DNA from 3 places in the Arthrobacter sp. TmtSoilC77 genome. Region 3 is predicted to be linked to each of the others. Evidence: riboswitches for the same ligand, from Rfam matches in the RefSeq annotation. Region 3 holds a riboswitch; each other region holds the start of a gene.
The links. Region 3 has a riboswitch for glycine ahead of gcvP (aminomethyl-transferring glycine dehydrogenase). Riboswitches for the same ligand answer to the same signal wherever they lie in the genome.
Positions count from the first base shown of each region.

Region 1: it holds a riboswitch for glycine, as region 3 does, so the genes downstream of both, cycA (D-serine/D-alanine/glycine transporter) here and gcvP (aminomethyl-transferring glycine dehydrogenase) in region 3, are expected to answer to the same signal.
Region 2: it holds a riboswitch for glycine, as region 3 does, so the genes downstream of both, gcvP (aminomethyl-transferring glycine dehydrogenase) here and gcvP (aminomethyl-transferring glycine dehydrogenase) in region 3, are expected to answer to the same signal.

Region 1 is NZ_AP046050.1:904,407-912,188, reverse strand. Features, by position in the region: gene AC6I99_RS04345 (ExeM/NucH family extracellular endonuclease) at 1-2,547, shown strand, start outside; gene cycA (D-serine/D-alanine/glycine transporter) at 2,628-4,115, opposite strand; glycine riboswitch at 4,261-4,359, opposite strand; gene AC6I99_RS04335 (FAD/NAD(P)-binding protein) at 4,434-6,419, opposite strand; gene AC6I99_RS04330 (prolyl oligopeptidase family serine peptidase) at 6,480-7,782, shown strand, end outside.
Region 2 is NZ_AP046050.1:1,051,705-1,059,486, reverse strand. Features, by position in the region: gene AC6I99_RS04995 (L-serine ammonia-lyase) at 1-1,275, opposite strand, end outside; gene gcvH (glycine cleavage system protein GcvH) at 1,710-2,096, opposite strand; gene gcvT (glycine cleavage system aminomethyltransferase GcvT) at 2,387-3,520, opposite strand; gene gcvP (aminomethyl-transferring glycine dehydrogenase) at 3,534-6,401, opposite strand; glycine riboswitch at 6,587-6,684, opposite strand; gene AC6I99_RS04975 (TetR/AcrR family transcriptional regulator) at 6,777-7,316, opposite strand; gene AC6I99_RS04970 (MFS transporter) at 7,390-7,782, shown strand, end outside.
Region 3 is NZ_AP046050.1:4,575,780-4,583,561, reverse strand. Features, by position in the region: gene AC6I99_RS21220 (purine-cytosine permease family protein) at 1-163, opposite strand, end outside; gene speB (agmatinase) at 160-1,158, opposite strand; gene AC6I99_RS21210 (PucR family transcriptional regulator) at 1,336-2,850, shown strand; glycine riboswitch at 2,925-3,023, shown strand; gene gcvP (aminomethyl-transferring glycine dehydrogenase) at 3,172-6,039, shown strand; gene gcvT (glycine cleavage system aminomethyltransferase GcvT) at 6,052-7,188, shown strand; gene gcvH (glycine cleavage system protein GcvH) at 7,209-7,592, shown strand; gene glyA (serine hydroxymethyltransferase) at 7,589-7,782, shown strand, end outside.

The sequences.
Region 1 (7,782 bases), 3.7 Mb from region 3:
CTGGCGCAGGTCTTCAAGCCAGTCGGCGCGGACGAGGACAAGAAGTTCATAGCGATCGTGAACCACTTCAAGTCCAAGGGTTCCGCTGCAACCCCGGATGACACGGACAAGGGCCAGGGCGCCTCGAACATTGCCCGCACAAAGCAGGCTGAATCACTCCTCGCCTTCTCCAGGGATCTCCAAGCCACCAAGGGCACGGACAAGGTCTTCCTGATTGGCGACTTCAACGCCTATGCCAAGGAAGACCCCATCAATGTCCTCACTGGCGCAGGTTACACGGACCTTGAAGCTGGTACCGGCAAGCACTCTTACCTCTTCGGGGGCATGGTGGGCTCGCTGGACCACATCCTTGCTTCCCCGGCAGCGGCCGGGATAGTCACGGGAACCGACATTTGGAACATCAACTCCGTGGAGTCCGTGGCGCTGGAGTACAGCAGGTATAACAACAATGTGACCAACTACTATGCCGGGGACGAGTTCCGCGCCAGCGATCACGACCCCGTGGTGGTGGGTATGAACCTGGGACCGGATGTGCCGGCCACTGTTGACCTGCAGTTCCTTGGCATCAACGACTTCCACGGCCGGATCGACTCCAACACCGTCCTCTTCGCCGGCACTGTGGAGAAGCTCCGCGCCGAGGCCGCCCCCGGCGCAACCGCCTTCATTTCTGCTGGAGACAACATCGGCGCCTCGCTCTTCGCGTCCTCGGTTGCCAAGGACCAGCCGACCATCGATGTCCTCAATGCCTTGGAACTCCGGGCTTCGGCAGTAGGCAACCACGAGTTCGACGGCGGGTGGCAGGATCTGCGCGACCGCGTCATCGCCGATGGTACCAACGCCAAGTTTGCCTACTTGGGCGCGAACGTTTACCAGGCGGGCACCAAGACTCCGGTCCTGCCGGAGTACAAAGTCCTGGAGATGAACGGCATCCGGGTGGCTGTCATCGGCACCGTGACGCAGGAAGTGCCGTCGCTGGTGACTCCCGCCGGCATCACGGATCTTGAGTTCGGTGATCCGGTGGAAGCCATCAACCGGGTGGCCGCAAAGATCAAGGCAGAAGACCTGGCCGATCTGATCATCGTGGAAAACCACGACGGCGCTGCATCGGGCACACCGGAGGGTGCCACCCTGGAGCAGGAAGTCGCAGCCGGTGGACCGTTCGCCAAGCTCGTCAACGAGACCACCCCCGACGTAGCCGCCATCTTCACCGGGCACACCCACAAGGAATACGCCTGGGACGCACCCTTGCTGGACGCCAACGGCAAACCCACCGGCAAAACCCGTCCCATTGTGCAGACCGGCAACTACGGCGAAAACGTGGGAAGCGTTACTCTCACCATCGATACCACCACGCATTCGGTCACAAGCTATAAAGCTGCCGTGGTGGATCGGACCACGGACACTTCGGAAAGCCTCGTTGCCGCCTATCCTCGCGTGGCCGCAGTCAAGGCGATCGTGGACAAGGCTCTTGCCGATGCTGCCGTGTTCGGGAATCAGCCGGTGGGCGCAGTGACAGCTGATATCACCACCGCCTTCACTCCGGATCCGGCTGGCGGCTCCCCCAAGCGGGACGACCGCGCGAACGAATCCACCCTCGGAAACCTGGTCGCGGACTCCTTGGTGGACACGCTCCAGGCGCCTGAACTGGCTGCTGCGGAGATAGGCGTCGTGAACCCGGGCGGCCTGCGTAACGAGCTCTACTACGCACCGGACGGCACCATCACCTACGCCGAGGCCAACGCGGTCCTGCCCTTCGTGAACAACCTGTGGACTACCTCCCTCACTGGCGCCCAGTTCAAGACCCTTCTTGAGCAGCAGTGGCAGACCAACGTTGACGGAACAGTTCCCAGCCGCCCTTACCAGCAGCTTGGACTTTCCAGGAACGTCAACTACACCTACGACGCCGCGCGCCCGGAAGGCGACCGCATCACCGGCATCTGGGTAGGCGGCGCAGTCATCGACCCCGCCAAGCAGTACAGGATCGGTACGTTCAGCTTCCTGGCTACCGGCGGCGACAACTTCCGCATCTTCAAGGAAGGCAGCAACACGAAAGACACCGGTTTGGTGGACCGCGATGCCTGGATCAAGTACCTCCGTGAGCACAACCCCGTGTCTCCGGACTTCGCACGCCGGTCAGTTGCCCTGGTAAACACCACCGCCGTAGAGGTCAAAGCGGGTGAGCCCATGGCACTCGCTATCTCCAAGCTGAATCTCACCTCGATCGGCAGCCCGGCCAACAACACTCTCAATGCCGTCTTCGTGGACAGCAAGGGCGCGGCGATAACGCTCGACTCCGTGCCGGTGACGGCCGGCACTGCCACAGTGAACCTCAAGGTTCCCGCGGCGGCAGCTGCAGGCAGTGGCACATTGGTGCTGACCGCCGTCGAGTCCGGAACCGTGGTAAAGGCCCTGGTGACGGTTGCAGGGAGCGGCACGAATCCTCCGCAATGCACTCCGCCCACCAAACCGTCCAAGTGGTACGACGCCGTGGGCTGGTTGCACTACGCGTGGGCCTGGTTGGAGTACCAGAAGTGTCTGAGGGGCTAGGCGGCCCCTTCGTATGACCCGCCAAAAAGGTAGCCCCTCACGAGGATGACTCGTGAGGGGCTACCTTTTTGGATTTTCGCCTACTTCTTGACGAGCTCGGGTTCCTCCGTGTGCTTGGCGTCCTTCTCAAGCTGCGCCTGGAACTCCCTAAAGCGAACCAGGTGCGCTGGCCGGCGACGCAGGATGACCCAGGCCACCCCCAGAATCAGGAACCACAGCGGCGTGGCCAGGAGCGCAGCAAAAGTGTCCGGCTGCGTGGTCAGGGTCCAAAGCACGAACGCAAAGAACGCAAAAACCACCCACACCATCACCACGCCGCCTGGCATTTTGAACGCCGAAGCATCATGCAGATGTGGCCGCCGCTTGCGGAATGCAAGGTAGCTGGCCAGGATGATGGACCATACGAACACGAAGCAGACAGCAGACACGGTTGTCACCATGTCGAACGCCTTGCCGATGTCCTGCCCGGCATACATGAGGACGACGCCGGACAGCAGCAGGACGCAGGAAAGGAACAGGGCGTTGCGGGGTACTTTGCGGCTTGAGAGCGCGCCAAACACAGCCGGTGCGTCGCCTTCCTGGGCCAGTCCGTAAACCATACGGGACGTTGAGTAGATACCCGAGTTGGCTGAGGACATTGCAGAGCTGAGAACCACCAGGTTGACGATGGTAGCCGCGGCGCCCAGGCCGGCCAGGGAGAACATCGCAATGAATGGGCTGTGGCCGGCCGCGAACTGGGTCCACGGGGTGACGGACATCAGGATGATGAGGGCGCCCACATAGAAGAGCAGCACGCGGATCGGAATCGAGTTGATGGCCTTGGGCAGGTTCTTCTCCGGGTCCTTGGCCTCGGCGGCTGTGGTGCCTACCAGTTCAATGCCGACGAAAGCGAAGACGGCGATCTGGAAACCGGCGACGAAGCCCATGAATTCGTTGGGGAAGAAGCCACCGTGGCTCCACAAGTTGGTGAAGCTGGCCGGCCCGGCGTCGGACTGGAAGCCGCTGAAAATCATGAACAGGCCGACGATGATCAGTGCCGCGATGGCGACGATCTTGATGAGGGCGAACCAGAATTCGGTCTCGCCGAATGCTTTAACCGTAGCCAGGTTCAGAAGCAGCAGGATGCCGATGGTGATCAATCCGGGCACCCAGAGTGGAAGGGACGGCCAGAGCTCCTTGGAGTACCCGGCGATCGCGATGACGTCGGCGATGCCGGTAATGACCCAGCAGAACCAGTAGGTCCACCCCGTGAAGAACCCTGCCCACGGACCCAGCAGGTCCGCTGCAAAGTCGCTGAAGGATTTGTAGTTCAGGTTGCTCAGGAGCAACTCGCCCATGGCGCGCATGACGAAGAAGAGTATGAAACCGATGATCATGTACACGAAAATGACGGATGGACCAGCGGCAGAAATGGTCTTTCCCGAGCCCATGAACAGGCCCGTGCCAATTGCACCGCCTATCGCGATCAGCTGGATGTGCCGGTTACTGAGCTGCCGTTCGAGGTGCGGTTCGAGATGTGGTGAGCCTGCTTGGTGCGGGACGGAGGATGGTGGGCGCTGAATCGTCAAGAGGAACTCCATTGTTCAGGCGGCACTGGGTGCCACGATGATTCGGGTTCCTCCCCACTCTGTAGGTGGACCTGAGAGTTTCCGCAGGGATGGCCTGCTTGCACCTTCGGTGAGCCCGGATGCCCGGACTGCTTTCCAGAGTTGCCTCGCCGCGGCGGTACATGGGCCTGAGAGATTCCTGGGGAGGGTTTGCTCCTACGGCGCCTGACGGGATGTACCGGCAGGACTCTCCCGCCGCAGATCAAAAGCGCGCACCACTTTGCCGGTGATGCAGCTCACACACTAGCGAAGCATTGGACACACCGCAAACAAAGGCAGCTAGCTGGCCAGAATGCTACGGGCGATTTCGTCAGCATCCCGCAGGGTTCGCTGGCCACTGGCATAAGCCTTCCCGGTCGCTGGACGCGCCTCGGCAGCAATGGCCGTTCCCCACTGGGTCGCCGACAATTGCAGACCCAAAACATACATCCCCCGGGTCACAGAGCCGTTGGACGCCACAGGCCGGTACGGGTGCGGTTCCACATCCAGTCCGGTTGTCTGCACCGGCGTGCCCTCGGCACTCATCATGATTTTGGTTCGCACAAGGCCGTCAGCCATGAGTTGTTCCAGGAGTGGAGAAATATTGATGCCCACCCTGTTGGCCGGCGACATCGCTTCAATCAACGTGGGTGCCTCCGCTGGCCCGTCGTGGACCCATGGAGAGACTGCCCGGAAAACCTTGGCGCTCCTATCCACACTGAACTTCGGGTCGGGTCCAACGAAACCCACGACGCCGGCACGCGCCAGAGCAGCCAACTGCTCCGAACGCAGTGCCGGGGCCCCGCTGGCAAGGCCTTCAACGAACGATTCGAACCATCCCCTCAGTTCAGCGACCCACGATTCGTCCGTGATACCACCGTCTGCCACGACGGACTTCAGGATCGCCCTGCCGGTGTGCAGTGCGCCGATTGCCATTTTCACGGGATCCGCTTCGCCCAGTGCGGAGCGTCGTGCGTCGTCGTCCAGGTAGGCCGTTATCGCCAGATCCAGTTCCCGGCGGGACGCGAACGTTCGGCCTGCCAAGGGCGCAGCGAGTCCGCGGACATTCAGTCGGCGGGAGGCAAGCACGTGCTTGTCCACCAAGGCGGCGACGTCGCTTTCCCAGTTGGCGGTGGTGTGCGCGTGGGGCTGCAACGCGTCCTCAAGGTCCGCGAGGAACTGCGCCGCATCGCGGATGGCGGCAGGCTGCGACCTTGCCAGGGTGGAGTAATAGGCCCACAAGGCGTCCCGGTGCAGGAGCGGCCAAAGATCGTGGTCGAATCCGGGCTGGATACCGGCTGCCCTGAACCGGTCCACTGCTGCCTCGGTCAAGTAACGCATGGTGATGCTGCTGGGGTAATACCCCGCCAAACCGGCCTTGGCCCGGTACGGGGTTCCGCGCCGGGATGCTGCGATAATCCTGGGTTCCCTGCCCGAGGGCCGGTACTCGAGAACTCCGGCTCCCGGTACGCCGGCTTCGACGAACTTGCCTCCCCGGCCCTCAGTCAGCTGGCCCATGACATCGAAGAAATTCAGTCCCATCCCACGCACCAGGACGGGCTCGTTGTCCGGTACCCGCTGCCAGTCGACGTCGGCTGGCGGTGCAGGCGGGAAATAGAGGAGGCCGTGCTCGTCGGCTGCCCGTTGGAACGAACGCTGCTCCGGATTCAAACGTGACTCGATGTGTCCCAGCGCGAGGACCACCGAGCCGACGGTGAGGGTAGTGCCGTCGGCCAGTTCGACGTCGAACGCTTGCCCACCTGTGATGCCTGAGCTTGCCGGGACCGGGCGCGCCGCTACGGCGGTCGTCTCATGGAAGGTGACCTCCACGCCGTCGGGCATTCGCTGAAGCAGTTCCGCCAAAGTCTGCCGCAGGTACCGTCCGTAGAGCGCCCTGCTGGGAAAATCGTGGGACTCCAGGGTGGCCAACTCCGCCTTTTCGGCGTCGTTCAGCCCCTGTCCATCACGACGTCGGGCGGCGCGCCACTGGTCGAACGAACCGCCTGCGAGGGGCTGCGCAAGTTTGGGGTCTTCCGGGATGAGCGTCGGATAGAACGCCTGTGTGTTCATCAGGTACAGCCTGGACTGCTCCGGCTGCCACACATGGCCGGATGCTGGCGGGAAAGGATCCACAACGTGGATGTGCAGTGTGCGCTGCCCGGTATCGGTCCGGTTCGCGCGGCTGGTGGCCCCTGCAGCCCAATTCGCGAGCAGCCGCTCAAGGACACTCGTGCCCCGGGGGCCGGCCCCAATAAGGGCAACACGATTGATTTGCGATTTAGCCACGCTCAAGCCTAACTTCTGCGTGACTTGCTTCCAGTTGAAAAGTGTTGCTTGGATGGGGCGATGACCACCACAGAAGCTGATCAGACGCCCCTTCCTGACAATGACACGGATCTGGAGACCAAGTCCGGGCCTCGCCACGCTGCGACCATCGCGCCCGAACCCACGGATGAGAACGTGTGGTTGGAGGACATCCACGGCGAAGAACAGCTGGCCTGGGTCCGGGAACAGAACGCGCGAACCGAGGATTTGCTGGAGGACGCAGACTACGCAGCGGTTGAAGCCGGCATCCTGGAGGTCCTGGATTCGACGGACCGGATCGCCATGGTGAACAAACGCGGCGATTTCTACTACAACTTCTGGAAGGACCAGGAGCACCCCAAGGGCCTTTGGCGCCGCACTACCTGGGAAAGTTACGTCTCCGAGGCTCCCGAATGGGACGTGTTGCTGGACATCGATGCCCTCGCCGCAGCAGAAGGCGTCGAATGGGTGTTCCATGGGGCCGGGTTCCTTCGTCCTTCGGACGGGGACACGTACCGCTTCGCGATGGTTTCGCTGTCCCCCGACGGCGGTGACGCCAACCGGCACCGCGAGTTCGACGTCGAATCCCGCACCTTTGTTGACCCTGCCGCCGGCGGATTCGATCTGCCCACGGCAAAAGGCAACGTGAGTTGGCTCGATGCGGACACACTGCTTGTCTCCAGTACGGCAGAAGGGTTGCCTGCAACCACCTCCTCGTACGCCCGGACCGGCGTGAAGCTGCGTCGCGGCCAATCCCTCGCCCAGGCAGAGCGGATCTTCGACATCCCCGAAGACCACATGCTGGCCATCGTGGCCCATGACTCCACCCCGGGCTTCGAACGGACCTTCGCCGTAGACTACATCGACTTCTACAACCGCAAGACGTGGCTGCTTCGCGACGACTCATGGCTTGAAATCGATGTGCCCACCGACGTGAACATCATTGCCCACCGAGAATGGCTTATGCTCCGCCCGCAGAAGGACTGGGACGTTTCCGGCGTTACCTACGCGGCCGGTTCCCTGCTGGCCGCTGACCTCGAGGGCTACCTGGCTGGATCGCGCCAATTTGTGGTGCTGTTTACCCCGGATGACCACACGTCGCTGCAATCGTGGAGTTGGACCAAGGACTATCTGCTGCTCAACGTCCTGCGCGACGTCTCTTCCGAAATCAGGGTGCTGGACCCTTCCCGCGTCGATTCCGACAGCAGCTGGGTTGCCACCGTCCTGGACGCGTGCCCGCCGCTTCACGACGTCAATGCCTACGCGGTGGACGACGAAGACGAATCCGGAGCCGGAAATGACTACTGGCTGGTCGCCACCGGTTTCACTACGCCCACTACCCTCA
Region 2 (7,782 bases), 3.5 Mb from region 3:
CGCGGCGTTGATCGCCTTCGCCGCCGCGATCGCGTTCCGCTCAATACAGGGAATCTGCACCAACCCCCCGATCGGATCACACGTCAACCCCAGGTTGTGTTCCATCGCGATCTCCGCCGCGTTCTCCACCTGACCCGGCGTACCACCCATCACCTCGGCCAACCCCGCAGCAGCCATCGACGACGCCGAGCCGACCTCGCCCTGGCAGCCCACCTCAGCCCCCGAAATGGACGCCTGCTCCTTGTACAACACACCCACCGCCCCCGCAGCCAGCAGGAACTTCACCACCACATCGTCCTTATCCTTTTGGGTGGCCTTGTCCATGCCCGGCGCATAATGCAACGCGTAATACAACACCGCCGGGATAATCCCCGCCGCACCATTCGTCGGCGCCGTAACCACCCGCCCGCCGGAAGCGTTCTCCTCATTGACCGCCAACGCGATCAGGTTCACCCACTCCTGCCAATACTTCGGATCGTTACGGTCCTTGTCCTCCTTCAACAACCGCTCCAGCCAGTCCGGAGCACGACGACGGACCCTCAACCCCCCGGGCAACACACCCTCACGCTTCAGGGACGTCTCAACACACGCCTCCATCACATGCCAGATATGCAACAAACCCTCCCGGATCTCCTCCTCAGACCGGGACGCGCGCTCATTGATGAACATGATGTCGCTGATCCCCAACCCCTTCGAGGAACACCGACCCAGCAACTCAGCAGCCGTCCGGAACGGCAACGGCAACTCCGCCTTCGTCTCCTCCAACTCAGCCCGCGCCGCGTCCTCCTCACCCTCACGGACAATGAACCCGCCACCAACCGAGAAAAACGTCGCCTCCCGCAACGTGGCGCCCTCAGCATCAACCACAGCAAACTTCATCCCGTTCGTATGCCGCGGCAACACCGTCAACGGATGCAACACCATATCCTCCACCGCATACGGCAACTGCACCCCCGCACCAGCAACGCCAGCACCAGCAAGATTCAGCACACCCGTCTCAGCGATCGCAGCCAACCGCTCCTCCACCTCATCAGGCAGGATCAACTCCGGATGGTAACCCTCCAAACCCAACAGCGTCGCAGTCATCGTCCCGTGGCCACGGCCAGTCGCAGCCAACGACCCATACAAATCAACCCGCAACCCCGCCACCGAATCCAGCACCCCGGACTCACGCAACTCGCCAGCGAACACCGCAGCAGCACGCATCGGCCCCACAGTATGCGAACTCGACGGGCCAATACCCACAGAGAACAGATCGAAAACACCAACAGCCATGGCTGGATCCCTTAACAAAGCTTGAAAACGGTCCGGCAGATGGTCCTGCCGGAGGGCCGGCCCCCGCTTATGGCGGCAGGCGACCGAAGCACGACGCCGGATGGCCCCCAAAGGCGGCAACCCGGCGTCGCAAATTATTTAGTTCCTACAATCCCACGCTACGCCACAGTGGGCGCTGTATGGGCGCTTCGAGCCAACGTCCTCCGCGGACTCCAGCGGCCATTTCGGGGCTCCCCTGCCGAACATGCCGTGCGCACGGCATCTCCCGCAGCAACCCCACGAAACGGACTGGCAATACCTCATCGGCTGCGGGAACGGGCCCATGGGACCGGCGTCCGGAAGCGTGCGTCCAAGGGAGCGTCACGTCCGCCCAGCGGGCGTCTTCGCGACCGAGCACGCGGAGGACGTCGGCCCCGACGGGCCAACCATTGACCCTACGAGAGGTCTCCGCCGTTCTTGGAGGCGTACTCCTCGGCCGAAAGCAGCGGACCGTCGGACTCAGCCGCAACCTTGAAGAGCCAGCCGGCGCCATAGGGATCGTTGTTGATCAGGGCAGGATCGCCCACTACGGCGTCGTTGATCTCGGTGACCTCACCAGTGACCGGCGAGTAGAGGTCGGAAACACTCTTCGTGGACTCAACCTCGCCACAGGTCTCACCGGCAGTCACGGTGGAACCAACCTCAGGCAGATCCACGTACACGATATCGCCCAGCGCGTCGGTTGCAACCTCGGAGATGCCAACAGACACCAGGTTCCCCTCCCCGCGGGAAACCCACTCGTGCTCGTCGGAGTACTGAAGTTCAGGCGCTACTTTGGGCATTCTGTTTCCTTACTGTGGTTGATCAAAAAACTATGGCTGGGTTGGATGGTGGGGCACCGAATTACCCCGCGGGCCAGCCCCCGGCAGGTTGCCACTCCCCCAGCATTAAGCGGTTCACGAATCGCCAAAGTGGCCACGCGTCCTGGTGAGGTGCACGCCCCTTGCGGGGCCGGCCTCCGGCAGCATGCGTCCAAGGGAGCGTCGCGTCCGCCCAGCGGGCGCCATCGCGACCGAGCATGCAGAGGAGGTCGGCCCCGCCGGGCTTAAGGCGTGTCGGGACCCGACCCGGCCTACTTTTGGCGCTTGTAGAACGGCAATGCAACGACTTCGAACGGCTCGCTCTTACCCCGAAGGTCAATGTCCAACGCGGTCCCAAGCTCGCTGTGCTCAACATCCACGTAGGCAAGCGCTACCGGGTAGCCAAGTGTCGGGCTGGGCTGGCCGGAGGTGACTTCGCCTACCACTGCACCATCCTTGAGGACCGGGTAGTGGCTGCGGCCAGCGCGGCGGCCCAGGCCTTTGAGGCCTACGAGCTTGCGCCCGCTGGTGGAGCCGGCGCCGTCGGCCTTGAGCGCAGCGAGTGCCTCCTTGCCGACGAAGTCGCCTTCTTTGGAAAGTGCGACCACGGGACCGAGTCCTGCGGCGAACGGGTTTCCTTCGCGGGACAGTTCGTTGCCGTAGAGCGGCATGCCGGCTTCGAGGCGCAGGGAGTCGCGGGAAGCGAGGCCAGCGGGAGTGAGCTCGCCTTCTTCCGCGGCGTCGGCGATGGCCTGCCAGAGGGCAGCAGCGGAGTCGTTGGACACAAAGATCTCGAAACCGTCTTCACCGGTGTAGCCGGTGCGGGCAAGCAGCAGGTCCTGAGTACCGCCGTCGAACGTGAAGGGCACCTCAACAGCGGCGTAGTACTTCAGTTCGGTGACCAGCGCGTGCTGCTCTGCGGGCACGAGGCGCAGGAGGATGGCTTCGGCGCGCGGACCTTGGACAGCAATCAGCGAGGTCTCGGCCGAGGCGTCCTGAACAACCACGTCAAAACCAGTTGCGCGCTCCAACAGCGCCTCAGCCACTACCTTGGCGTTGCCAGCGTTCGGCACCACGAGGAACTTGTCCTCGCCGCGACGGTACGTGATGAGGTCGTCGATGATGCCGCCGTCTTCCTGGCAGATCAGCGAGTACTTGGCCTTGCCCTCGGCCATGGCGGAGATCTTGCCCACCAGGGCGTAGTCCAGGAACGCTGCCCCGTCCCGTCCTGTCACCCAGACTTCGCCCATGTGGGAGAGGTCGAACAAGCCGGCGGACTTGCGGACTGCGTGGTGCTCGGCCAACTCGGAGGAGTACTTGAGCGGCATCTGCCAGCCACCGAAGTCGGTGAAGGACGCGCCGAGTTTCTTGTGCTCTTCGTAGAGAGCTGTGTAGTTCTCAGTCATTGCGGGACCGTCCTTAGTTCTCGAAGTCTGCGGTGTTGTCCTCGAACGCTTCAAGGGGCGGGCAGGAGCACACCAGGTTGCGGTCGCCAGCAGCGCCGTCGATGCGTCCGACGGGCGGGAAGTACTTGTCCTGCTTCAGGTGGTGGACTGGGAACGCGGCCTGCTCACGCGTGTAGTCGCGGTCCCATGCAGAACTCACGACGGCGGCAGCCGTGTGCGGCGCGTTGCGCAGCGGCGAGTTCTCAACAGTGAAATCGCCGGTGGCAACCTGCTCGATTTCGGCACGGATGGTGATCATGGCCTCAATGAAGCGGTCGATCTCCACGAGGTCCTCGGACTCGGTCGGCTCCACCATCAAAGTGCCCGCAACCGGGAACGCCAAGGTGGGAGCGTGGAAACCGAAGTCGATGAGGCGCTTGGCCACGTCCTCAGCCGTGACGCCGGTGCGGGCAGTCAGTTCGCGGAGATCCAGGATGCACTCGTGGGCAACAAGACCGCCTTCGCCGGTGTAAAGAACCGGGAAGTGCTCATCCAAGCGGGAGGCAACGTAGTTCGCAGCAAGCAGCGCGGACTTGGTGGCTTCGGTGAGCCCCTGGCCACCCATGAGCTTCACGTAAGCCCAGGAAATCGGGAGCACACCGGCCGAACCGAAACGGGATGCCGAAATCGGAACGTCGTTTCCTTCGGTCCAGGAAGCAGCGTCGCCAGGCATGAATGGTGCCAGGTGTGCCTTTGCCGCAACCGGACCAACACCGGGTCCACCGCCGCCGTGCGGGATGCAGAAGGTCTTGTGCAGGTTCAGGTGGGAGACGTCGCCGCCGAACTTGCCCGGCTGGGCGAGCCCAACGAGTGCGTTGAGGTTTGCGCCGTCGATGTAGACCTGACCGCCGGCTTCGTGGATCGCGTCGCAAACTTCCCGGACGTCGGCGTCGTAAACACCGTGCGTGGACGGGTAGGTGATCATGATGGCCGAAAGGGCGTCCCGGTTGGCTTCGATCTTGGCTTTGAGATCCACGTGGTCGATGGTGCCATCAGGAGCGGTGGCCACCACTACTACCTTCATGCCAGCGAGCACAGCCGAGGCCGCGTTGGTGCCGTGGGCAGAAGCAGGGATGAGGCACACATTGCGCTGCTCGTCGCCGCGGGAAAGGTGGTAGCCGCGGATCGCAAGGAGGCCGGCGAGCTCACCCTGGGAACCGGCGTTCGGCTGGATGGAAACCTGATCGTACCCGGTGATCTCGGTCAGCTGGGATTCAAGGTCGGCAATGAGTTCACGCCAGCCAGCGGTCTGGGAGTCCGGAGCGAACGGGTGGATCGAGGCGAACTCCGGCCAGGAGATTGCTTCCATCTCGGCGGTTGCGTTCAGCTTCATGGTGCAGGAACCCAGCGGAATCATGGTGCGGTCCAGTGCGAGGTCGCGGTCCGAAAGCTTGCGGATGTAGCGCAGCAGCTGGGTTTCGGAGCGGTGCGTGTTGAATACCGGGTGCTGCATGAAGTCGCTCGTACGCTCAACGGAAGATTCCAGCGCAAAACCTTCAGCGGATTCGGTGACCGAGGCGCCGAAGACATCCAGGACGCCGCCGACAATCTCTGAGGTAGTGGTCTCGTCAACAGAAATGCCCACCAGATCAGCGTCAATGCTGCGCAGGTTGATTCCCTTGGCCTCGGCAGCGGCAACGATCCCGGCAGCCTTGCCGGGAACGCGGACGGTGATGGTGTCGAAGAAGGAACCGTGAAGGACCTCGACGCCGGCGCCCTTCAGGGACGCTGCAAGCGTGCGCGCGTGACCGTGGGCGGTCTCGGCGATTGCCTTCAGGCCTTCGGGACCGTGATAGACGGCGTACATGGACGCGACGATGGCAAGCAGGGCCTGGGCCGTGCAGATGTTGGACGTGGCCTTCTCGCGCCGGATGTGCTGCTCACGGGTCTGCAGCGCCAAGCGGTAAGCGGGGACACCGGCGTCGTCCTTGGAAACGCCCACCAGACGGCCCGGCATGGAACGCTCGAGGCCCTTCTGGACGGCCATGTAGGCGGCGTGGGGGCCGCCGAAGAACAGCGGAACGCCCAGGCGCTGGGCGGAGCCGACGGCGATATCGGCGCCCTGCTCGCCCGGAGGCGTGATGAGCGTCAGCGAGAGCAGGTCTGCAGCCACGGTGACGAGCGCGCCACGTTCCTTGGCGTCAGCGATGACGGCGGAGTGATCGAACACGCGGCCGGAAACGCCGGGCTGCTGCAGGACGACGCCGTTGATGGCGCCTTCCGGGAGGCCGAGCGAAAGGTCAGCGACCTCAACCTCGAAGCCGAGTGCCTCGGCACGGCCCTTCACGATGGCAATGGTCTGGGGAAGGCAGTCGGCGTCGAGGACCGTCTTGCCGTCATGGGCGGCCTTGTTCTTGTTGGCGCGGCGCATCATCAGCACGGCTTCGGCCACTGCCGTTGCTTCGTCCAGCAGGGAGGCGTTGGCGATCGGCAGGCCCACGAGGTCCTGGACCATTGTCTGGAAGTTCAGCAGAGCTTCGAGGCGGCCCTGGGAGATTTCCGGCTGGTAGGGCGTGTACGCGGTGTACCAGGCCGGGGATTCCAGGATGTTGCGTCGGATAACCGGCGGCGTGACGGTGTCGTAGTAGCCCTGGCCGATCATCTGGACGGCGGTCTTGTTCTTGGACGCAAGCTTGCGCAGCTCGGCCAGCACCTCAACTTCGCTGAGCGCGTTTTCAAGGGTGAGGGCAACGTCCTGGCGGATGTCGTTGGGAACGGCTGTATCAACCAAAGAATCGACGGTGTCGTAGCCGACCGTCTTGAGCATGGTTTCAATGTCGGCCTGGCGGCGGGCGCCAATGTGCCGGTCGACGAAGGTGGTGGAGGCTGAACTAACCGTCACGAAGGAACTCCATTACTTGGGCGGCGTTGGGTACGCCACAGCGGCTCGGGTTCCTCCCCGCTCTGTATTGGACCTGAGAGTTTCCGCGTGTTGCTTGAACAACGATCGCTTGCACCGTCGGTGAGCACAGCACTTCTTCCGCGCCAAGAGGGCGCGGCAAAAGGCCTGCTACTTTCCAGAGTTGCCTCGCCGCGGCGGTGCGTGGGCCTGAGAGATTCCTGGGGAGGGTTTGCTCCTACGGCGCCCGCATCACTTGCTTGCGGGACTCTCCCGCCGCAGATCAAAGGCATATTCAATTTTTGCGGGCCCCTGTGAAGACGCACCACAAGGCTCAATTGTCCTACGTCGGGGGCGTCGCCGCAAATGGATGGCCCGCTACTTGCGGAGCCGGTCCAGGATGCCAAGGAGGATCTCGACGTCGGCCTCCCGCCCGGCCTTGCCGCCTTCCTGGCCACCCTCGAACATGGCATTGAAATACAGGCCGTCGCCCATGTAACTGACGGCTTTGGCAACCTCCGGACCAACATCCTCGGCCAGGACGTCCAACCACTGCTGCTGGATTCCGGCAAACCTGCGGCGGGTCTCCTCATGCGCAACTTCGGCCAGTCTTGTGGCAGCGACCAAAGCCCGATCCATGGGGGTTCCCGCCCATAGGGAGGAGCGGATGAAGTAAACCGCAGAGCCGTCCGGCGCAGCCTTCATTTGCTCGACGTCTTCCTGAGCCAACCGATCCAGGCGCTCAAGCAGGGCGCTGATCAGCGATTCCTTGCTGGGGAAGTGATAAAGCAGCCCGCCCTTGGAGACGCCCGCCCGCTTGGCAACGGCATCGAGGGTGGCGGCCCGCTCCCCCACCTCGATGAGGAGGGCTTCGTAGGCATCCAGGACCGCATCCCTGGCAACTGGTTTTCGTGGCATGTGTACATCATTCCCTACGGGGTCGACGGCGCTTAATTTGAAACTGTACCGTCTGGACGGTACAGTAGCTGTCATGTTCACGCCGTCCTCGACCCAAGCTCCCCGTTCCGCTCGTCCCGTCATGGGTGGAGGCGCACCTTGGCGCGACTGGACGGCCCTGGCACTCCTGATGTTCCCGGTGCTGCTGGTGGCCGTCGACAACACCGCGCTCACGTTCGCCCTGCCCGAAATTGCCCGCTCCCTGGACGTGGGTGGCGTGCAGCTCCTATGGATCATCGACGCCTACCCGCTCGTGTTGGCGGCGTTGCTGGTTTCCATGGGCAACCTGGGCGACAGGATCGGACGACGGCGGCTGCTGCTGATCGGCAGCACCGGCTTCGCTGCGGTTTCGGCTGCTACGGCGTTCGCGCCTTCCGCGGAATGGCTGATTGCCGGCCGCGCAGCACTTGGCGTGTTCGGCGCGATG
Region 3 (7,782 bases):
TGGTGGCAAGTCCGCCGGTCACGATGGTCATGATCATGATGTTGGAACCGAACCAGATGGTGAAGAGATCGCGCGCCTTGCCGTGACGCTCATTCAACGGGATCGGCTGGATGGTTTTGTCCTCTAGTCGCGGAACTTCGTGCGTGGCCAAGGGCGCGTTCATGATGCGCTCCGGGACGTCGAAGCCAGTTCACGGACTGTAGTGGCCTTGCTGCGGTTCACCATCAAGCCGAGGAGGTCGAAAACAAGGGTGGCCGCCGCGACGGTTGTGATGTCCGCATGGTCGTACGCCGGAGCGACCTCCACGACGTCGGCGCCCACGATGTTGATGCCGTTCAGGCCGCGGAGCAGGGCCAGGAGTTCACGGGAGTGGAGCCCGCCCATCTCCGGGGTGCCGGTACCGGGAGCGAACGCGGGGTCCAGGACGTCGATGTCGATGGAGACGTACACCGGGGTGTCGCCGAGCCTGTCCTTCACCTGCTGGATTGCGGCCGGGACACCGATGACATCCAGGTCCGAGCAGCGGATGATCTGGAACCCGAACTCGTGGTCCCTGAGGAAGTCATTGCGGTCATACACCGGGCCACGGATGCCGACGTGCATCGACTTGTCCTCCACAAGGAGGCCTTCCTCGAACGCCCGCCGGAAGATGGTTCCGTGCGTAATGGGCTGGTCAAAGTACGTGTCCCATGTATCCAGGTGGGCATCGAAATGCAGCAAAGCCACCGGACCATGGACCTTGTTCAGGGCCCTGAGCATCGGCAGGGCAATCGTGTGGTCGCCGCCGATCGAGATCAGCCGCTTGTCTTGGCTGATGAGGGGCAACGCCTGCTCCTCGATCTCACGAACAGCGCGGGTGATGTCGTAGGGCGTGCAGGCGATGTCGCCGGCGTCCACAACCTGGGCTTCGTAAACGGGTTCGACGTCGAGCTCCGGGTGGTAGCCCGGGCGCAGGAGACGCGAGGCCTCGCGAACCGCGGCAGGACCGAAACGGGCGCCGGGCCGGAAGGAAGTTCCGCCGTCGAACGGTACGCCGACAATCGCAATGTCATAGTCCGGGACGCGGTCAATTTGGGGGAGGCGGGCGAAGGTGCCGAGTCCGGCATACCGGGGGACTTTGGTTGCGTCGACAGGGCCGATGGGCTTGTGGATTGTCATTGCCGGTTCCTTGGTGTGAGGGGTGCTCGCCATTGAGCGGGAAGTAAGTAATTCCATTCTTGGTGACGCGGGTCACGGCGAATAGCGGTACATTGACTACAAATGGCCCAGACGCTTAGACAAATGTCTAAAGGTCCCGAACGGGCCCCGGAAATCATAGAGTCAGGACCCCATCCGATGGCAATCACGGTCGCCGAACTCGTGGCTGAACCCCAACTCGGGCTCAGCCTTCTGGCCGGTGACGCAGGCCGCGACAACCGGATCACCTGGGCCCACACCTCCGATCTGCCCAGGCTCTGGGAATGGGTCACAGGCGGCGAGCTGATGATGACGAATGGGCTGTCGATTCCGGCCGATGCCGCGGGACAAGTGGCGCTCGCCGAGGCCCTTATGGACAGCGGGGCAAGCGCCTTGGCCATCGGCGAGAAGATGCACGCGCCTCCGCTGACGCCGGAGTTCCTGGCGGCCTGCAATCGGCTGCCGCTGCCGCTCATCAACATCCCCTACCCGCTGCCGTTCATCGCGATCGCCCGCTCGGTTGCCGAGTCCTCCCTGCTCGAAGAGTCCCGGCGCTTGCGGCAGACGGCCAGGGTTTACGACCTGCTCCGAACGGCCGGCGCCTCGGAGGACCATTGGCAGAGCCTGGTCCAACGGCTCGCCACCGAACTGGATGCGGAGCTGTTCGTGGTGGACCGCCGCTGCCTGCATCCCTGGCATCCGGAGGGACAGCCGGTCCCACGGTTCCTTGCCGATGAATGGGCTCCGCTTTCCGGGCAGGTGTCCTTGGCGGGTAAGAACTTCCAGTGGCACCGGATCCGGGGCCGGCACGTGCTGACCATGGACATCCCGACCCACGCCAACGCGCTCCTCGTGGTGCTGCCCAACAGCGAACCGCACCCGGACGCCGTCGTACTTCTGCACGCCGCAACGGTGCTGGGTCTGCAACTTTCGCGCATCGTCCTGTCGCTGGAAGGCCGACATCGGCTGGCGGGTGAGTTCCTGCTGCAGGCCATGGATGGGAGATTGGGGGCGGCCGAGATGGAGAGCCGGCTGGCCGGTTTTGATGTTCCGCCCCAGGATTTCCTGCTCGCCTCGCTCTACGCGGACGCCGGCGATAAAGCAGCGGACGACGGCGACAGGCTGGCTAACGTGCACATCGAACTGTGGCGGCACGGGGTTGCGTCGGCTTCCCTGAAGCGGAATAACCGGCTCCACGTCGTGGTCCCTGCTGATGTGCCGGACGACATCCTGGTTCATTGTGCCGGGGCGGATGCCGCGATCGGGATCAGCGCTCCGGCGGGTGTGGCGGGCATTCAGCGCGCGCTGCAGGAGTCACTGTGGGCGCTCGGATCGGCCCGGGCGAACAAGCTTGGCCTGGCCCGCTACGCGCAGGGACCATCATGGCTGGGGCTGACGGGTTTCGAGGAAGGAACTGCGCTGGTCCGGCGCCTCCTCGGCCCGATTTTCGATTACGAGCAGAGCCAGGAAGGCGATCTCATCGTCACGCTGAGGACCTATTTGGACTCGCAGCGTTCCTGGCAAAAAACCGCCGCTGCCCTGTTCGCGCACCGGCAAACCATCATCTATCGGATACGGAAAATCGGCGAATTGACGGGGCTGGACATGGGTGAAACCTCCACTGTTGCCCAGTTGTGGTTCGCTCTCCAGATCCACGAGGCAATGCACCGGTAGGTATCCCTTGCTTGCGCTTTTTCCGGATAACCCGCTATGGTGTGAACCGTGTCACTGACGTGACGCAATGCTTTTGATCTGTGGCGGGAGAGTCCTGCCGGTACATCCAGTCAGGCGCCGTAGGAGCAAATCCTCCCCAGGAATCTCTCAGGCCCACGTACCGCCACGGCGAGGCAACTCTGGAAAGCAGTCCAGGTAACTGGGCTCACCGACGGTGCAAGCAGGCAACCATTCCTGCGGAATCTCTCAGGTCCAATACAGAGCGGGGAGGAACCCACATCATCGTGGCGCACATAGGGCGCCTGAATCATGGAGTTCCTCTTGACTGTTCAATCAACCCCCACCGCTTTCGCGGACCGGCACATCGGCGCCCGCCGTCAGGCCGACGTTGACACCATGCTCAAGGCAATCGGCTACGACTCCGTAGACGGCCTGGTAGATGTTGCGGTCCCCGATTCCATCCGGCAAGCCACGCCGCTGACGCTCCAGGCCGCCCTTAGCGAGACCCAGGTCCTCGCCGAGCTCCGCAAGCTTGCGTCCAAGAACAAGACCGCCATCCAGCTGATCGGCCAGGGCTACTACGACACCGTTACGCCGCCGGTTATCCGACGCAACATCCTGGAAGCTCCGGCTTGGTACACGGCGTACACGCCTTACCAGCCCGAGATTTCGCAGGGCCGCCTCGAAGCTCTCCTGAACTTCCAGACCATGGTCCAGGACCTCACCGGACTTCCCGTGGCCAACGCTTCGCTGCTGGATGAAGCCACTGCTGTGGCCGAGGCTGTGCTGCTGATGCGTCGTGCCAACAAGTCCAAGACCGCGAAGGACGGCAAGACCGTCCTGGACGCCGACCTCCTCCCGCAGACCATCGCCATCGTGAAGGGCCGCGCCGAGGCGCTCGGCTTCGAGGTGGAGATTGCCGACCTCTCCGCCGGGCTTCCCGACGGCGAGATCAACGGCATCGTCCTGCAGCAGCCCGGCGTTTCGGGCCGCGTTTTCGACCACTCCGGCGTGATCGCTGACGCCAAGGAGCGCGGCGCGCTGGTCACTGTCGCTGCCGACCTTTTGGCGCTCACCCTCATCACGCCCCCGGGCGAGCAGGGCGCCGACATCGCCGTCGGAACTGCGCAGCGCTTTGGTGTTCCGCTGTTCTTCGGCGGCCCCCACGCTGCGTACATGGCAGTCCGCGAAGGCATGGAGCGCACGCTCCCGGGCCGCATCGTCGGCGTCTCCAAGGACAACGCCGGAGTCCCGGCCTACCGCCTGGCCCTTCAGACCCGCGAGCAGCACATCCGCCGCGAAAAGGCCACGTCCAACATCTGCACCGCGCAGGCACTGCTCGCCATCGTGGCGTCGATGTACGCGGTTTACCACGGTCCGGAAGGCCTGAAGGCGATCGCCGAAAGCGTGCACGGCCACGCCCGCACGCTGGCCACTGCCCTCAAGACCGCCGGCCGTGAACTCGTGTCTGAATCCTTCTTCGACACCCTCACTGTCCGCGTACCCGGCAAGGCTGACAAAGTCATCGCCGCCGCCGAAGCCCGCGGTATCAACCTGCGTCGCATCGATGCTGACACGGTTGGCGTTTCCCTCGATGAAACCACGACGCCGGAGGTCCTCTCTGCGGTAGCCGTCGCTTTTGGTGCCGGTCCGGTGAAGGACGCTTCCGGGTTTGAGCTGCCCTCAGACGTGGTCCGAACCAGTGATTTCCTGCAGCACCCCGTGTTCAACACGCACCGTTCCGAGACGCAGCTGTTGCGCTATATCCGCAAGCTGTCCGACCGGGACCTCGCACTGGATCGCACCATGATCCCGCTGGGTTCCTGCACCATGAAGCTCAACGCTACAGCTGAGATGGAAGCAATCTCCTGGCCGGAGTTCGCCTCGATCCACCCGTTCGCTCCGGATCACCAGACCGCTGGGTGGCGCGAGCTCATTGAAGGACTGGAAGCCGACCTCACTGAGATCACCGGCTACGACCAGGTCTCCATCCAGCCGAACGCCGGTTCGCAGGGTGAGCTCGCCGGCCTCCTTGCGATCCGCGGCTACCACCTTTCCCGCGGCGACGAGCAGCGCAACGTGTGCCTGATCCCTGCTTCTGCGCACGGCACCAACGCGGCCTCGGCTGTGCTCGCCGGCATGAAGGTAGTAGTGGTGGCCACCGCTCCCGATGGCACCATCGACCACGTGGATCTCAAAGCCAAGATCGAAGCCAACCGGGACGCCCTTTCGGCCATCATGATCACCTACCCGTCCACGCACGGTGTTTACGACGCCGACGTCCGGGAAGTTTGCGACGCGATCCACGAAGCCGGCGGCCAGGTGTACGTTGACGGCGCAAACCTCAACGCACTCGTTGGGCTCGCCCAGCCGGGCAAGTTCGGCGGCGATGTATCCCACCTGAACCTGCACAAGACTTTCTGCATCCCGCACGGCGGCGGTGGACCCGGTGTTGGTCCGGTTGCGGCAAAGGCACACCTGGCACCGTTCATGCCCGGGGATGCGAACAATGTTTCATCTGAAGGTGGCGTGGCCATCTCTGCATCCCGCTACGGCTCCGCCGGTGTGCTCCCGATTTCCTGGGCTTACGTGAAGCTCATGGGTGGCCAGGGGCTCACCGAAGCCACCAAGTCCGCGCTGCTTGCTGCGAACTACGTTGCCTCCCGCTTGGATGAGCACTTCCCGGTTCTTTACACCGGCGAAGGCGGTCTTGTTGCCCACGAGTGCATCCTGGATCTCCGCGAACTGACTGCCCGCACCGGCGTCACGGCTGAGGACGTGGCCAAGCGCCTCATCGACTTCGGTTTCCACGCTCCCACCTTGGCGTTCCCGGTTGCGGGCACTTTGATGGTGGAGCCGACCGAGTCCGAGGACCTTGCCGAGATCGACCGCTTCATTGAAGCCATGATCACCATCCGTGCCGAAATCGAGCAGGTTGCCACCGGCGATTTCACTGTTGAGAACTCGCCGCTGCGCAACGCGCCGCACACGGCTGCCGCCGTCGTGAGTTCTGCATGGGACCGCGACTACACGCGGGAGCAGGCAGCGTTCCCCGTCCACCACCTTAAGCAGGACAAGTACTTCCCGCCGGTCGGACGCATTGACGGCGCTGCTGGCGACCGCAACCTGGTGTGCTCCTGCCCACCCCTTGAAGCGTTCGAGGACAACACCGCAGACTTCGAGAACTAAAGGACTGACTCAATGACTGAGAACTACACCGCTCTCTACGAGCAGCACAAAAAAGCCGGGGCCTCGTTCACGGACTTCGGCGGCTGGCAGATGCCGCTCAAGTACGAGTCCGAGCTCGCCGAACACCACGCAGTCCGTAACGCAGCTGGCCTCTTCGACCTCTCCCACATGGGCGAAGTGTGGGTCACCGGTCCCGAAGCTGCTGCCTTCCTTGACTTCGCGCTGGTGGGCAAGCTGTCCGCCGTCGCGGTGGGCAAAGCCAAGTACTCGTTGATCTGCAACGCCGACGGCGGCATCATCGACGACCTCATCACCTACCGCCGCCCTTCTCCCGAAGAAGGCGTGGATCAGTACCTCGTGGTCCCCAACGCGGGCAATGCCAAGGTAGTTGCGGCAGCTCTGCTGGAGCGGGCCGCCAGCTTCGACGTCGTGGTTGAGGACGCCTCGGCTGAGACGTCGCTGATCGCAGTCCAGGGTCCGAACGCGGAAGCCATTCTGCTGACCTTGGTTCCGGCAGAGCAGCACGCCCTCGTGACCGAGCTGAAGTACTACGCGGCTGTTGAGGTTGAGGTCAACGGGCAGGACTTGTTGCTTGCCCGCACCGGTTACACCGGCGAAGACGGCTTCGAGATCTACATCCCGAACGTTGACGCAGCAGGCCTTTGGGAAGCACTCCTCGAGGTGGGCGAGGGCCACGGCCTCATCCCCGCGGGTCTTGCAGCCCGCGACTCCCTTCGCCTCGAAGCCGGCATGCCGCTCTACGGCAACGAGCTCTCCCGCTACGTCAACGCCTACGCCGCAGGACTTGGCCCGGTGGTTTCCCTGGCCAAGGAAAGCGACTTCATCGGCAAGGAAGCCCTGGCTGCGATCAAGGCAGCCGGCGTCGGATCGACCATCGGACAGAAACTGGTCGGCCTCAAGGGAACCGGCCGACGTGCAGCCCGCGCCCATTACTCGGTCCTCAAGGACGGCTCGCTCATCGGCGAAGTCACCTCCGGCCAGCCGAGCCCGACGCTCGGTTACCCGATCGCCCTGGCGTATGTCGACGTCGAGCATTCCACACCGGGCACGGTCGTCGAGGTGGACCTCCGCGGAAAAGCTGAGCAGTTCGAGATCGTTCAGCTGCCGTTCTACAAGCGCCAAAAATAGCCACGAGAGAAGGAACTGGAATGAGCAAAGTAGTTGCCGAGCTGAAGTACTCGGCTGAGCATGAATGGGTTGCTTCGGATGGAGCGGGGCCTGTGGGGATTGGGATCTCTGCGGTTGCTGCGGATGCCTTGGGCGACATTGTGTACGTTGACCTGCCTGAGGTCGGTTCCACTGTGACTGCAGGCGAGACCTGCGGCGAGGTCGAGTCCACCAAGTCGGTCTCGGACCTGTACTCGCCGGTGACAGGTGAGGTGACCGAGATCAATGACGCCGTTGTCAGCGATCCGGCCCTGATCAACAACGACCCCTACGGTGCCGGCTGGCTGTTCAAGGTGGCGGCCACGGAAGAAGGCCCGCTCATGTCGGCTGAGGAATACGCTGCAACAAACGGTGGCGAACTGTGAACCCGGCAGTCGTGACTGAGTTCGCGCAGGTTGTGTCGGCGTCGTTGGACGCCCAGCTTTCCGAGCTGGATCCGGAGATCGCCGCGAAGATCGACGACGAACTGGGCCGCCAGCGCGACGGCCTGGAAATGATCGCCTCAGAGAACCACACGGCCGTTGCCGTGATGCAGGCGCAGGGCTCGGTACTGAC